2 regions of the Tatumella ptyseos genome follow, and region 1 is predicted to be linked to the other one. Evidence: predicted binding sites of a transcription regulator. Region 1 holds the regulator's gene; the other holds the start of a gene.
What was found. The regulator Fur, encoded in region 1, represses iron uptake genes when iron is present. The targets are predictions, from matches to a motif close to ATAATAATGAGAACNACTATCAA.
Positions count from the first base shown of each region.

Region 2: the regulator Fur is predicted to act here: its motif matches at 4,061-4,083, upstream of QJR74_RS13285 (isochorismate synthase).

Region 1 is NZ_CP130649.1:1,006,995-1,012,588, reverse strand. It holds gene fldA (flavodoxin FldA) at 1-455, shown strand, start outside; gene fur (ferric iron uptake transcriptional regulator) at 554-1,000, shown strand; gene QJR74_RS04895 (hypothetical protein) at 1,053-2,003, opposite strand; gene glnS (glutamine--tRNA ligase) at 2,237-3,901, opposite strand; gene nagE (N-acetylglucosamine-specific PTS transporter subunit IIBC) at 4,054-5,594, opposite strand, start outside.
Region 2 is NZ_CP130649.1:2,804,514-2,810,107, forward strand. It holds gene QJR74_RS13260 (amino acid adenylation domain-containing protein) at 1-170, shown strand, start outside; gene QJR74_RS13265 (ABC transporter ATP-binding protein) at 193-984, opposite strand; gene QJR74_RS13270 (FecCD family ABC transporter permease) at 981-1,964, opposite strand; gene QJR74_RS13275 (iron chelate uptake ABC transporter family permease subunit) at 1,964-2,902, opposite strand; gene fepB (Fe2+-enterobactin ABC transporter substrate-binding protein) at 2,985-3,947, opposite strand; gene QJR74_RS13285 (isochorismate synthase) at 4,110-5,300, shown strand; gene QJR74_RS13290 ((2,3-dihydroxybenzoyl)adenylate synthase) at 5,317-5,594, shown strand, end outside.

The DNA.
Region 1 (5,594 bases):
TTGGAAAAGAGGTTGCGGACGTTCACGATATTGCAAAATGTGCCAAAGAGGATCTTGAAGCTTATGATATAATGCTGCTAGGTATCCCTACTTGGTATTACGGTGAAGCCCAATGTGATTGGGATGATTTCTTCCCAACGTTAGAAGAAATTGATTTTTCCGGCAAATTAGTTGCACTATTTGGTTGCGGCGACCAAGAAGATTATTCTGAATACTTTTGTGATGCCTTAGGAACAATTCGAGATATTATTGAACCTAAAGGTGCGGTCATTGTTGGGCACTGGCCAACTGAAGGCTATCATTTCGAAGAGTCGAAAGGACTCGCCGACGATAAACACTTCTTAGGCTTGGCTATCGATGAAGATCGTCAACCCGAACTCACGAATGAACGTGTAACAAGCTGGGTGCAGCAGATTTCAGATGAGATGCAGCTAAAAGAAATCCTTAATGCTTGATGGGGTTTTTCTACCAATTGTGTTACTGTAATAGGCGAATTTAAATATAAGAGGGGCTGCTCAATGCCCCTTTTAATAAAGCAACAGGACAATACTGCATGACTGATAACAACTCTGCACTGAAAAAAGCTGGTCTGAAGGTCACGCTACCAAGATTAAAAATTTTGGAAGTGCTTCAAGAACCAGAATGTCACCACGTCAGTGCGGAAGATTTGTATAAGCGGCTTATTGATATGGGTGAAGAAATTGGTTTAGCGACCGTTTATCGCGTCCTTAACCAATTTGATGATGCAGGCATCGTTACCCGCCACAATTTCGAAGGTGGAAAATCAGTTTTCGAATTGACCCAGCAGCAGCATCACGATCATTTGATCTGCTTAGACTGTGGTCGTGTCATTGAGTTTTCAGACGAATTTATTGAGACTCGTCAACGCGATATCGCGAAGCGCTTTGGTATTAAATTAACTAACCATAGCTTATATCTTTACGGTCACTGCACCGATGGCGATTGTCGAAAAGACGATACGCTACATGAAGAGCGTTAAGTTAATCTGTAAAAAAGACCCACGCTGGCGTGGGTTTTTTTATATCTATCGCTTATTTCAATACTGTCACGGGGCTGCTGATCCCTCTAAGCTGCCCCCTCTTTCTAACACTTTCCCGTCGAGAATGAGCTGAAGCTGTCGAACGAAGTTGATGGGCAAAAACGTGTACGGCTTGACTGATATCGGCTTTCATCATCGTCGGTGGCTCGATAAGTTGGCCACTCTCTAAATGGTAACAAAGCTCCGCCCCTTCATTCGCCTCCATAAAGATAACCTCACGGATATCCCGCTGCTGCTGTGTGAAATAATTTAGTTTCTGTTGTTGGGTCAGATTCCAGCGCTCGCTAAGATGGCTTTGATGTAGCGTGGCAATAAAAGGCATAATATCGACAGAAGCTCGATTCAACAGATAAAGCCCTTGATTCACTAATACATACAGCCTATTCATTACCAGGCGATAGCGTTGGTAATCGCTAAACTTTTGTCTTATCGGTACTCGACTTTCTTCTTCATGCTCACTTGTCGCAAGTAAGGCTGTCAGGGCGATAGCTTCTTCGAACCAAGTGTCTATGCCAGCAGATAATGAGCGGTCGCTCTCGACAAAAGCACGATATCTATCGAAACTTTCCGCCTTATTATAGAGTGTCGCGGCTAAATAAAGACCTTTTTCGCTTGAAGCGATTGTTGCAGTGGCTAGCATGATTTGTCGCCCTATCGCGGTTAAGACTTCCGACAGATTATGCTGCGCTAACGCATGCTGCCCCTTTTGTGCATTATGGTTAAGACGTCTAGCACTTAACAATAAAGTCGAGTGGACGAGAGGGTCACTAGCTGGTCTATGCAAATAATGGCTATTCGCCGTCTGACGATAGAGATGGGAAAACAAGGTTAAATAGCCTTCACCCAACTGATAAAACTGCAGGGTTTCTGGCTTCATACCGAAGTAGAAATCTTTAAAACGACTTAGTTTTTCAAATCCAGCTAATACAGTCTTTATCATCATTCATTCGTCCCACTGAACGCTTATTGGCGCGCAATCATTTCTGCTCATTGCTTTGTAGCAATGAACGCTTAAACCATAGCTCAACATCCTCTTTTACTCGCGGATGATTAAGATAAGATTAAAAATCGAAAAATAATGAAAAAAAGAACGAGGACAAAATGACTAAATGGGGAGAGAAAAGGCAGGATATTGCAGTAAGACACCAATAATAAGTGTCTTACTGCGTGGGCAGATTAAGCAGTCTTCTGCCAAGTATCGCGTAATCCAACAGTGCGATTAAAAACTAAATTATCAGCCGTTGAATACTTACTGTCAGCGCAGAAGTAGCCTTCACGCTCAAACTGATAAGGTTTACTCGCTTGAGCTGTCGCGAGACTTTGCTCGACAAACCCCTGACGAATTGCTAATGATTCTGGATTGATCGCCGTGAGGAAATCGTCTTCCGCCGCAGGATTCGGTACGCTAAATAAACGGTCGTATAATCTAAATTCTGCCGGTAATCCGGTCACGGCTGATACCCAATGAATAACGCCTTTAACTTTGCGTCCATCTGCTGGGTCTTTACCTAACGTCTCGAGATCGCAGGTACAGTGAATCGCCGTGATTTCACCTTGCTCATCTTTTTCGATACGCTCGGCCTTCACCACATAAGCATTACGCAGGCGAACTTCTTTGCCCAAGACCAGACGTTTGTAGTGTTTGTTTGCTTCTTCACGGAAATCTGCACGATCGATCCAAATTTCGCGACTGAAGGTGACCTCACGTGACCCCATATCGTTACGGTTCGGGTGCTCAGAAACAGTCAATGTCTGTTGAAAATCTTCAGGTAAATTATCAATGACCATTTTTACCGGATCTAATACCGCCATCGCTCGCGGCGCATTTTCATTTAAGTCATCACGAATACAAGATTCTAAAGAAGCCATTTCGACGATGTTATCTTGTTTCGTCACACCGATACGCTTACAAAATTCGCGTAGTGATGCAGCTGTGTAACCGCGACGACGTAAACCAGAAACCGTTAACATACGAGGATCGTCCCAGCCCTCAACCACTTTTTCGGAAACCAGTTGCGTCAGCTTACGCTTAGACATCACCGCATATTCCAAATTAAGGCGCGAAAATTCGTATTGGCGTGGGCGAGCTTCGATAGTGATGTTATCCAACACCCAATCATAAAGACGACGGTTGTCTTGGAATTCAAGTGTACAAAGCGAGTGTGTAATGCCTTCAATCGCATCTGAAATGCAATGAGTAAAGTCATACATCGGGTAGATACACCACTTATTACCGGTTTGGTGGTGCTCAGCAAATTTGATTCGATACAGTACTGGATCCCGCATCACAATAAAGTTAGAGGCCATATCGATTTTAGCGCGAAGACAAGCCGTCCCTTCAGCGAAATCACCCGCACGCATTTTTTCAAAGAGTGCTAAGTTTTCTTCGATACTACGCTCGCGGTAAGGACTATTTTTACCTGGCGAGGTCAATGACCCGCGATATTCACGAATTTGCTCAGGGGTTAGCTCATCCACATAAGCTAATCCTTTATTGATGAGCTCTACCGCGTAGCCATACAAACGATCGAAATAGTCTGAGGAATAGCGAGGTTCACCCTGCCAGGTAAATCCAAGCCACTCGACGTCACGCTTGATCGACTCGATAAATTCCACATCTTCTTTAACTGGATTGGTATCATCGAAGCGTAAATTACACTGCCCTTGATAATCCTGAGCGATACCGAAATTTAAGCAAATAGACTTCGCATGGCCGATATGGAGATAACCATTAGGTTCAGGGGGAAAACGAGTATGAACTTGGTTATGTTTGCCACTCGCCAGATCTTCATCAATGATCTGACGAATAAAGTTGGTTGGGCGGGCTTCAGCCTCACTCATCTTAAATCCCTCAATTACGGTGAACGGTACTTAGTATTAACTGTTATACCTTATGATCCATAAAGCTAGACCGATAAACAACCGTTAGTTAATAAACAGCGATAAAAAAGGCAGGATTATCCCCTGCCTTTTAGCCATTCACCGTTAAGCGGCTATTTTGTAATCGCTAACAAGGGCGTTTGTCCAGCGACTACCTGTTTTTCTGCTTTTAACGTAAGGTGAGCATAGTCTTCGCTATTACTGACCACAATTGGACTAATCATTGAAGGAGCGTGCTCAGTGAGAAAAGCGAGGTCCATTTTTAAAATCGGTTGACCTTGCACGACTTCAGCGCCCTCTTCCACTAACCGCTCAAATCCTTTTCCCTTAAGAGCTACCGTATCTATTCCCATATGTACGATGATTTCTATTCCTTCCTCTGACTCGAGACAAAAGGCGTGATTTGTGGCAAAAATTTTAACAATGGTTCCTGATAAGGGGGCCACCACCAGCTCATCCGTTGGATTAATCGCGACGCCGTCACCAACCGCTTTGGATGAGAAAGCGGCATCAGGAACCTGTTCCAGCATGACGATCTCACCGCTAACTGGGGCAACTAAGGTCGCTAGCGCTGGCAGCTGAGAGTTGATTGTCATTTCAGGCACGACAACTTCTTCGACCTTAGATGAAACGGTTTGCGTCGGTAAAACCGCGCCAATTGGGCCTTTTTTACTCACCGCTTTCATCGCGTCAGCAATAGCTTCCGCTTGGGTCCCCACGACAATTTGTACACTCTGTTTGTTAAGGTGCAAAACGCCCGAAGCCCCTAGTTTTTTTGCCAAAGCATCATTCACTTTGTCGGTATCAACCACTGAAAGACGTAAACGCGTAATGCAGGCATCAATGTTTGTCAGGTTACTTGAGCCACCCACCGCAGCAATGTAGCGACGCGCAAGCGATTCGTTACGTGACTCCCCTTCCTCGCCTTGGCTAATACTCTCCTCACCCCCTTCCATTTCACCCATGTCTGCTTCGGTTTCTCGCCCCGGCGTTTTAAGATCAAACTTAAGGATAGTGAAGCGGAATACCACGTAGTAGATAACGAAGAAAGCCAAGCCTTGCGGAATCAGCATATACCAATGGGTAGCCAGCGGGTTACGAGAAGAGAGAATCATATCGACTAACCCCGCACTAAAACCGAAGCCAGAAATCCAATGCATTGACGCCGCGATAAAGACCGAGATCCCCGTTAAGACGGCGTGAATAACAAATAAAACGGGCGCAACGAACATGAATGAAAATTCAAGCGGTTCGGTAATACCTGTGAAGAACGCAGCAAATGCAGCAGCAAGCATTATACTACCTACTTTGGCGCGGTTTTCAGGGCGGGCACATTGCCAAATCGCTAAGGCAGCGCCCGGTAAGCCAAACATCATTACGGGGAAGAATCCTGCTTGGTAACGACCCGTTATCCCAACAACTCCGGTTCCTTGAGCGATAGATTTCGCTCCTCCCAAGAAGTTAGGAATATCATTTATGCCTGCAACATCAAACCAGAATACGGCATTCAGTGCGTGATGGAGGCCTACCGCAATTAAGATACGGTTAAAAAAGGCATAAATCCCCGCCCCGAGTGCACCCATTTTCTGGATGTGAATACCAAATTCGACTAAGGCATTGAATACTAACGGCCAGATATACATTAAAATGAAGG
Region 2 (5,594 bases), 1.4 Mb from region 1:
CCTTGAAAACACAGCAGCCTACTTTGAACGCGCAACAGGCTTGGGCGCCTTTTATCCAAAACCTGGATATTGTCCCCATCAACTGCGCCCATGTGGAGATCATCTCACCCGCGATGTTTGAAATTATCGGTCCCGAGATTAATCACCGCTTAACGCGATTACGCTCTTAATGGTTGAGGGGGCAATGCCCCCTCACTTTCCGACTGGCACGATCATTGGCGTACCGGCAATCGGATCGGGAATGATCACCGCCTTTAATCCATAGACCTGTTCAATCAACTCTGCGGTGATAATCTCACTTGGCCTGCCTTCTGCAATAATCGCCCCTGCACGCATCGCAATCAGATGGCTGGCATAGCGACAAGCCTGGTTTAACTCATGCAGTACTACCACTAATGTTCGGCCATGGCGCTGATTAAGTTCGCGCAAAAGCTCCATTAGCTCAATTTGATGCGTGATATCTAGCCAGGTCGTCGGTTCATCAAGGAGTAAGAGCGGGGTTTGTTGCGCTAATACCATGGCTATCCAGACACGCTGCCTCTGTCCACCAGAAAGCTGCTCAACCGGACGATCCGACAAGTGTTCGATATTGGTCGCCGCCATGGCTTCCGCCACGGCTTGGCTATCTTCGGTGCGCCATCCGCCGAACAGTGACTGATGGGGATAACGTCCACGCCCCACTAAGTCAGCAACGGTAATCCCTGTCGGAGTGAGACTATTTTGGGGAAGCAAACCGAGTTGCCGGGCAACCTCTTTTGCTGGGGACTGGTGGATGACTTTTCCATCGAGAATCACTTGGCCTACTACCGGTTTTATCACTCGACTAAGTGCTTTCAATAACGTCGATTTACCACAGGCATTAGGTCCGATAATGACGGTGAATTCGCCATCGGGAATAGTCACCGATAATTGCTCTGCGACCGTTTTGTTATCATAAGCCAATGTCAGGTCACTGGCTGCAAGACGGGAAGAAGATACACTCATGTACGTCTGGCCTCTCTAACCAAAAGTGACAATAGATAAATACCACCCACACTGACGGTAATCACGCCTACCGGGAGTTGATAGGGCAAGAAAGCATGTTGAGCCAGATAATCGGCGGCGAGTAATAACAGACTGCCACATAATGCTGTATTCCATAACACGCCCGAAGGACTCTTAGCCAAGCGCCGTGCAATTTGTGGGGCTACTAGCGCGACAAAGGATACCGGACCAATAACAGCGGTAGGCACAGCCGTCAGTAATGTGGCGAGAAATAGAAGTCCTAACCGAGTTCGCTCAGTGCGTATACCTAGTGCACAGGCTAACTCATCACCCATTTCCATCAGTCGCATCCGTTTCGCTAGCATCGCGACACCAAGTAGGGCAACCACTACCGCCGGAAAAACCATGGAGACACTTTGCCAATTGACACCATTTAACGACCCGGCACTCCATAATCCGGCACTCATTGCGGTACTTAAGGAGGTTGACGTCATTACCCAACCGTTAAATGACATCAGTAATGCACGGATTCCAATACCTATCAAAATCAATCGGTAAGGGGTAATACCTTGCCGCCAAGCCAGTAGATAGATAGCGGCCCCGGTTAAGGCGGCACTCACTAGCGAGGCCAGTGTCATGGCAAAGAGGTTACTGGGCCACAGCAGCATAACGACAAGAACCCCCGAAAAGGCTCCTGCATTGAGGCCTAATACATCGGGACTACCCAGTGGATTGCGTAAAATGGATTGGAAAATTACACCACTTATGCCAAGCGCTGCACCACAGACTAACGCAATCAGTACACGCGGTAGCCGCCATTCGACGACGACTAACCGTAAGCCTGCAGGGCCGTTACCGATTAGGATTTGCCATAGTTCGTGGAGCGATAGCGGAAGTGCCCCGCGACACAATGCGCATAGCATCACTAATCCGACAGCGATCAATAACAAGCAGAATATCAATAGTGGCCGCTTTTTCATTACATACCACGCCCTATCCGATGACGAACAAGAATAATTAAGGCTGGGGCGCCAATCAGCGCGGTAATAATTGATACTCGGATTTCTCCTGGGGCAATACTACGACCAATAATGTCAGCGAGGAGTAAAACGGCCGGAGTAATCAGAACCGTGCCGGGTAAAAAATAACGATGGTCGCTACCCAATACGCCACGTGCAAGATGTGGCGCAACCAGCCCAATAAAAGCAATTGGCCCGGTCAGAGCCGTTGCGCAGGCGGATAACAAGGCGATAAGCAATAACCCAATCAACTGTACTAGCCCGACACGCGTCCCTAAGGTCCTAGCGAGATCCTCTCCCATACTGAGGGCGTTTAATGAACGACTGAGTGCCAAAGTACAGAGCACCGCAATCGCTACCACAGGGCCCAGTAACGTAAAAATAGTGAGTTGTCGCACATCTAATGAGCCGGTTTGCCAGAAGCGCAGATGGTCATAGATATCGGGATTTAATAGGGACACTCCACTGGTTAACCCTTCTAAAATAGCCGCTAACGATACGCCGGCTAACGTCAGTCGAATCGGGTTCAATCGGCCACCTCGCCCTGCACCCGTTATCGCCACGATAATGGCTGCCAGAAGAGCCCCTAAGAAGGCGAACGAAAAGCTTTGCCAGAAAGAGAGTGTTCCCCAGAAGCTCAATCCCACCACAGTAACAAAACTAGCGCCGGAGTTAACGCCCAATAGACCAGGATCAGCCAGTGGATTACGTGTGAGAGATTGCATTAAAGCACCAGCTAGCCCTAACGCACCTCCTGCCACTAAGCCAGCAAGGGTTCGGGGTAACCGTGAATACCGAATGATATCGCAATTCTCACTGTGGCACGTATGCCACAGTGAGAGGCTTGACCAACTTTCTGAGGGGGAAATTGTTTTGGCTCCAGTCAGTAAACTCGCCATCACTAAACCCACTAAGACAATAAGTAATCCGAAGAATAATCCAAAGGGTTTGCACCTCGGAAAAAATTGAACGTTTTTCACCTTAATGCGCAAAAAGTTTTTCTAATATCGCTAGAGTATGTGTCGCACTGTAATAATCTAAACGGAAATTGTCGTTACCCAGAGGGTAGACATGACCTTGCTGAACAGCAGGCGCTTGTTGTAAAAAACGATCACTATTAACCTGTTTAACCGTCTCACCATCTGCCACGAACATTAACCAGCTCTTACCACTCAGTCCTTCACTCATTTTTTCACCTGAAAGCTGAATAATATCTTTACGCTGTCCCATACTATGGCTCGTCGCTAACTGGCTTGGGGTTGGCGCTAGCGTAAACCCTAATTGTTGCAGGAGTTTTCCTTGAGCGGAGTCAGCTGTCCAGAGATTCACTTCTTTGCCTCCCCCATTCCAAACAAAAGCGGAGACAGGCTGAGGAGGTAGTTTTAAGGTAGGTTTTAATGCAGCGACACGCTGGTCAAAGTGTTGAATTAAGGTTTTCGCTTGGGCTTCATGGCCGGTCGCTTGGCCCAAGACGTTAACTATTTGCTGCCAGCTTTTATTGTCGTAATTCACGACAATTACCGGTGCAATACTTGAAAGTTGATTCACTAGCCGCAATGCACTGTCGTGCCCTGTTGCGCTGACCACAATGAGATCGGGAGCCTGTGCAGCCACCATTTCGGCATTTGCCTCACCAATATATAAGCGCTGTACATGCTTTTGCTTCGCCACGGCACCCCATTGGCTAAAAAATCCTTGGCTATCGGTGAAGCGGCTATTGGGTACCCCGGCACCGCTAGCAATCACTGGCGCATCAATGGCGAGTAACGATCCGGTCAACGTAACACTGGTCGAAACGATTCTTTTGGGCGCGCTTTTCAATGTCACCGTACCATTATCCGTCACAATTTGCCTTGGCCAACCCGCAGCTTGACTTAGCCCTGCTAAAGGTAATAACACACTGATTAAGAAAATATTTAGCAGTCTTGAGCGTCGGATCATCATGGCTTTCCTTTATGAGCATCTAGTGCGTAATCCTAAGGTCTTACTAAGAAGTTAACCTTAAGCTGGCTTCATCAGTTGACAGGTAAGGGAGTTAAGCGTAGCTTACCGCCAAAATTCAAATGATAATCATTATTAATTATCTTATCATTTAATGGTGCTATTATGGTCGAAATCACTACCGTTGAAAATATTTTACACCGTAAAATTCAACAACAGAGCGCATTAAACGAACGTTTTCTGTTTACCTCTCCAGAAACTAGCCTACTCACAGATGGTTGCTTTAAACGTATCACTCAACCTCTCATTGATAGTGAGGGAAGCCAAGAAATCTTCCAACACAGGCTTAAGGAACAATTTCGTCTAGCACGCGCTGCAGGGATTAACGATCCATTAGTCGTGGGGGCTATACCCTTCGATGCTCATCAACCTACGGCACTCTTTATTCCCCAGGAGATTACCCGCACTACTCGCCGTCAATTGGCGGAAGAACTGAAGCCTTACCAACAGCAGCCTTTAGCATCAATCACGCAACAACAAGCCTATCCTGATCAGCCACACTTTATGAAGATGGTGAGCGATGCCGTTGCGGCGATGAACCGTGGTGAGCTAGATAAAGTCGTCCTTTCTCGGCTGCTAAAATTAGCGACTGACAATAGTATTGATAGTACGACATTGATGAGTCGTATTATGGCGCAAAACCCTGATAACTATCATTTCCATGTTCCGCTTGAAAATAATGAAGTGCTACTCGGCGCTAGCCCTGAGCTCCTTCTACGTAAGCTAAAGAGTCAATTTAGCTCACGCCCCTTGGCGGGATCAGCAAAACGTCAGGCTGACAGTAATGAAGATCACCGCGTAGGACAGACTCTGCTCGCGTCGGAGAAAGACCGCCATGAGCACCAGTTAGTGGTGGATGCGATGGCGAAAGTTTTAGCCCCAGTTGCCGAACAATTACAGGTACCGCAAGTTCCAGAATTAGTCACCACTTCGCAACTGTGGCACCTCGCCACGACAGTACAAGGCGTTACGCCCAACGCTGAAGAAAATTCATTAGCGCTGGCGGGCTTATTGCACCCGACTCCTGCCTTAAGCGGTTACCCACATCAGTTAGCTTGCCGTCTTATCCAACAGTTAGAACCATTCCCAAGAGAACTTTTTGGTGGCATGGTAGGCTGGTGCGATGACGAAGGAAATGGCGAGTGGGTAGTGACTATTCGTTGTGCCCAGTTAAGCCCACAGCAGGTGACCCTCTTTGCTGGCGCTGGTATCGTTCCCGCTTCCGATCCGCTTTCCGAGTGGCAAGAGACCGGTACCAAGCTCAGCACCATGCTAAAAGCCTTTGGTTTACATTAATTTTAGGTAATGACTCATGAGTATTTCTTTTACGCCTTGGCCCGCAGAGCTGGCAGCACGCTATCGTGAAAAAGGCTATTGGCTTGACATGCCGCTGACTGATATCAGCGATCGCCACCGTAACAGTGACCGTCCAGCAATTATCGATCCGCATCAAACCCTCAGCTATCGTCAGCTGACACAATACAGTGACCAGCTCGCGGCACAGTTACAACATCGCGGTATTCGTACTGGTGATACGGCCCTAGTTCAACTAGGAAATTGCTGTGAATTCTATATTGTCTTTTTTGCCCT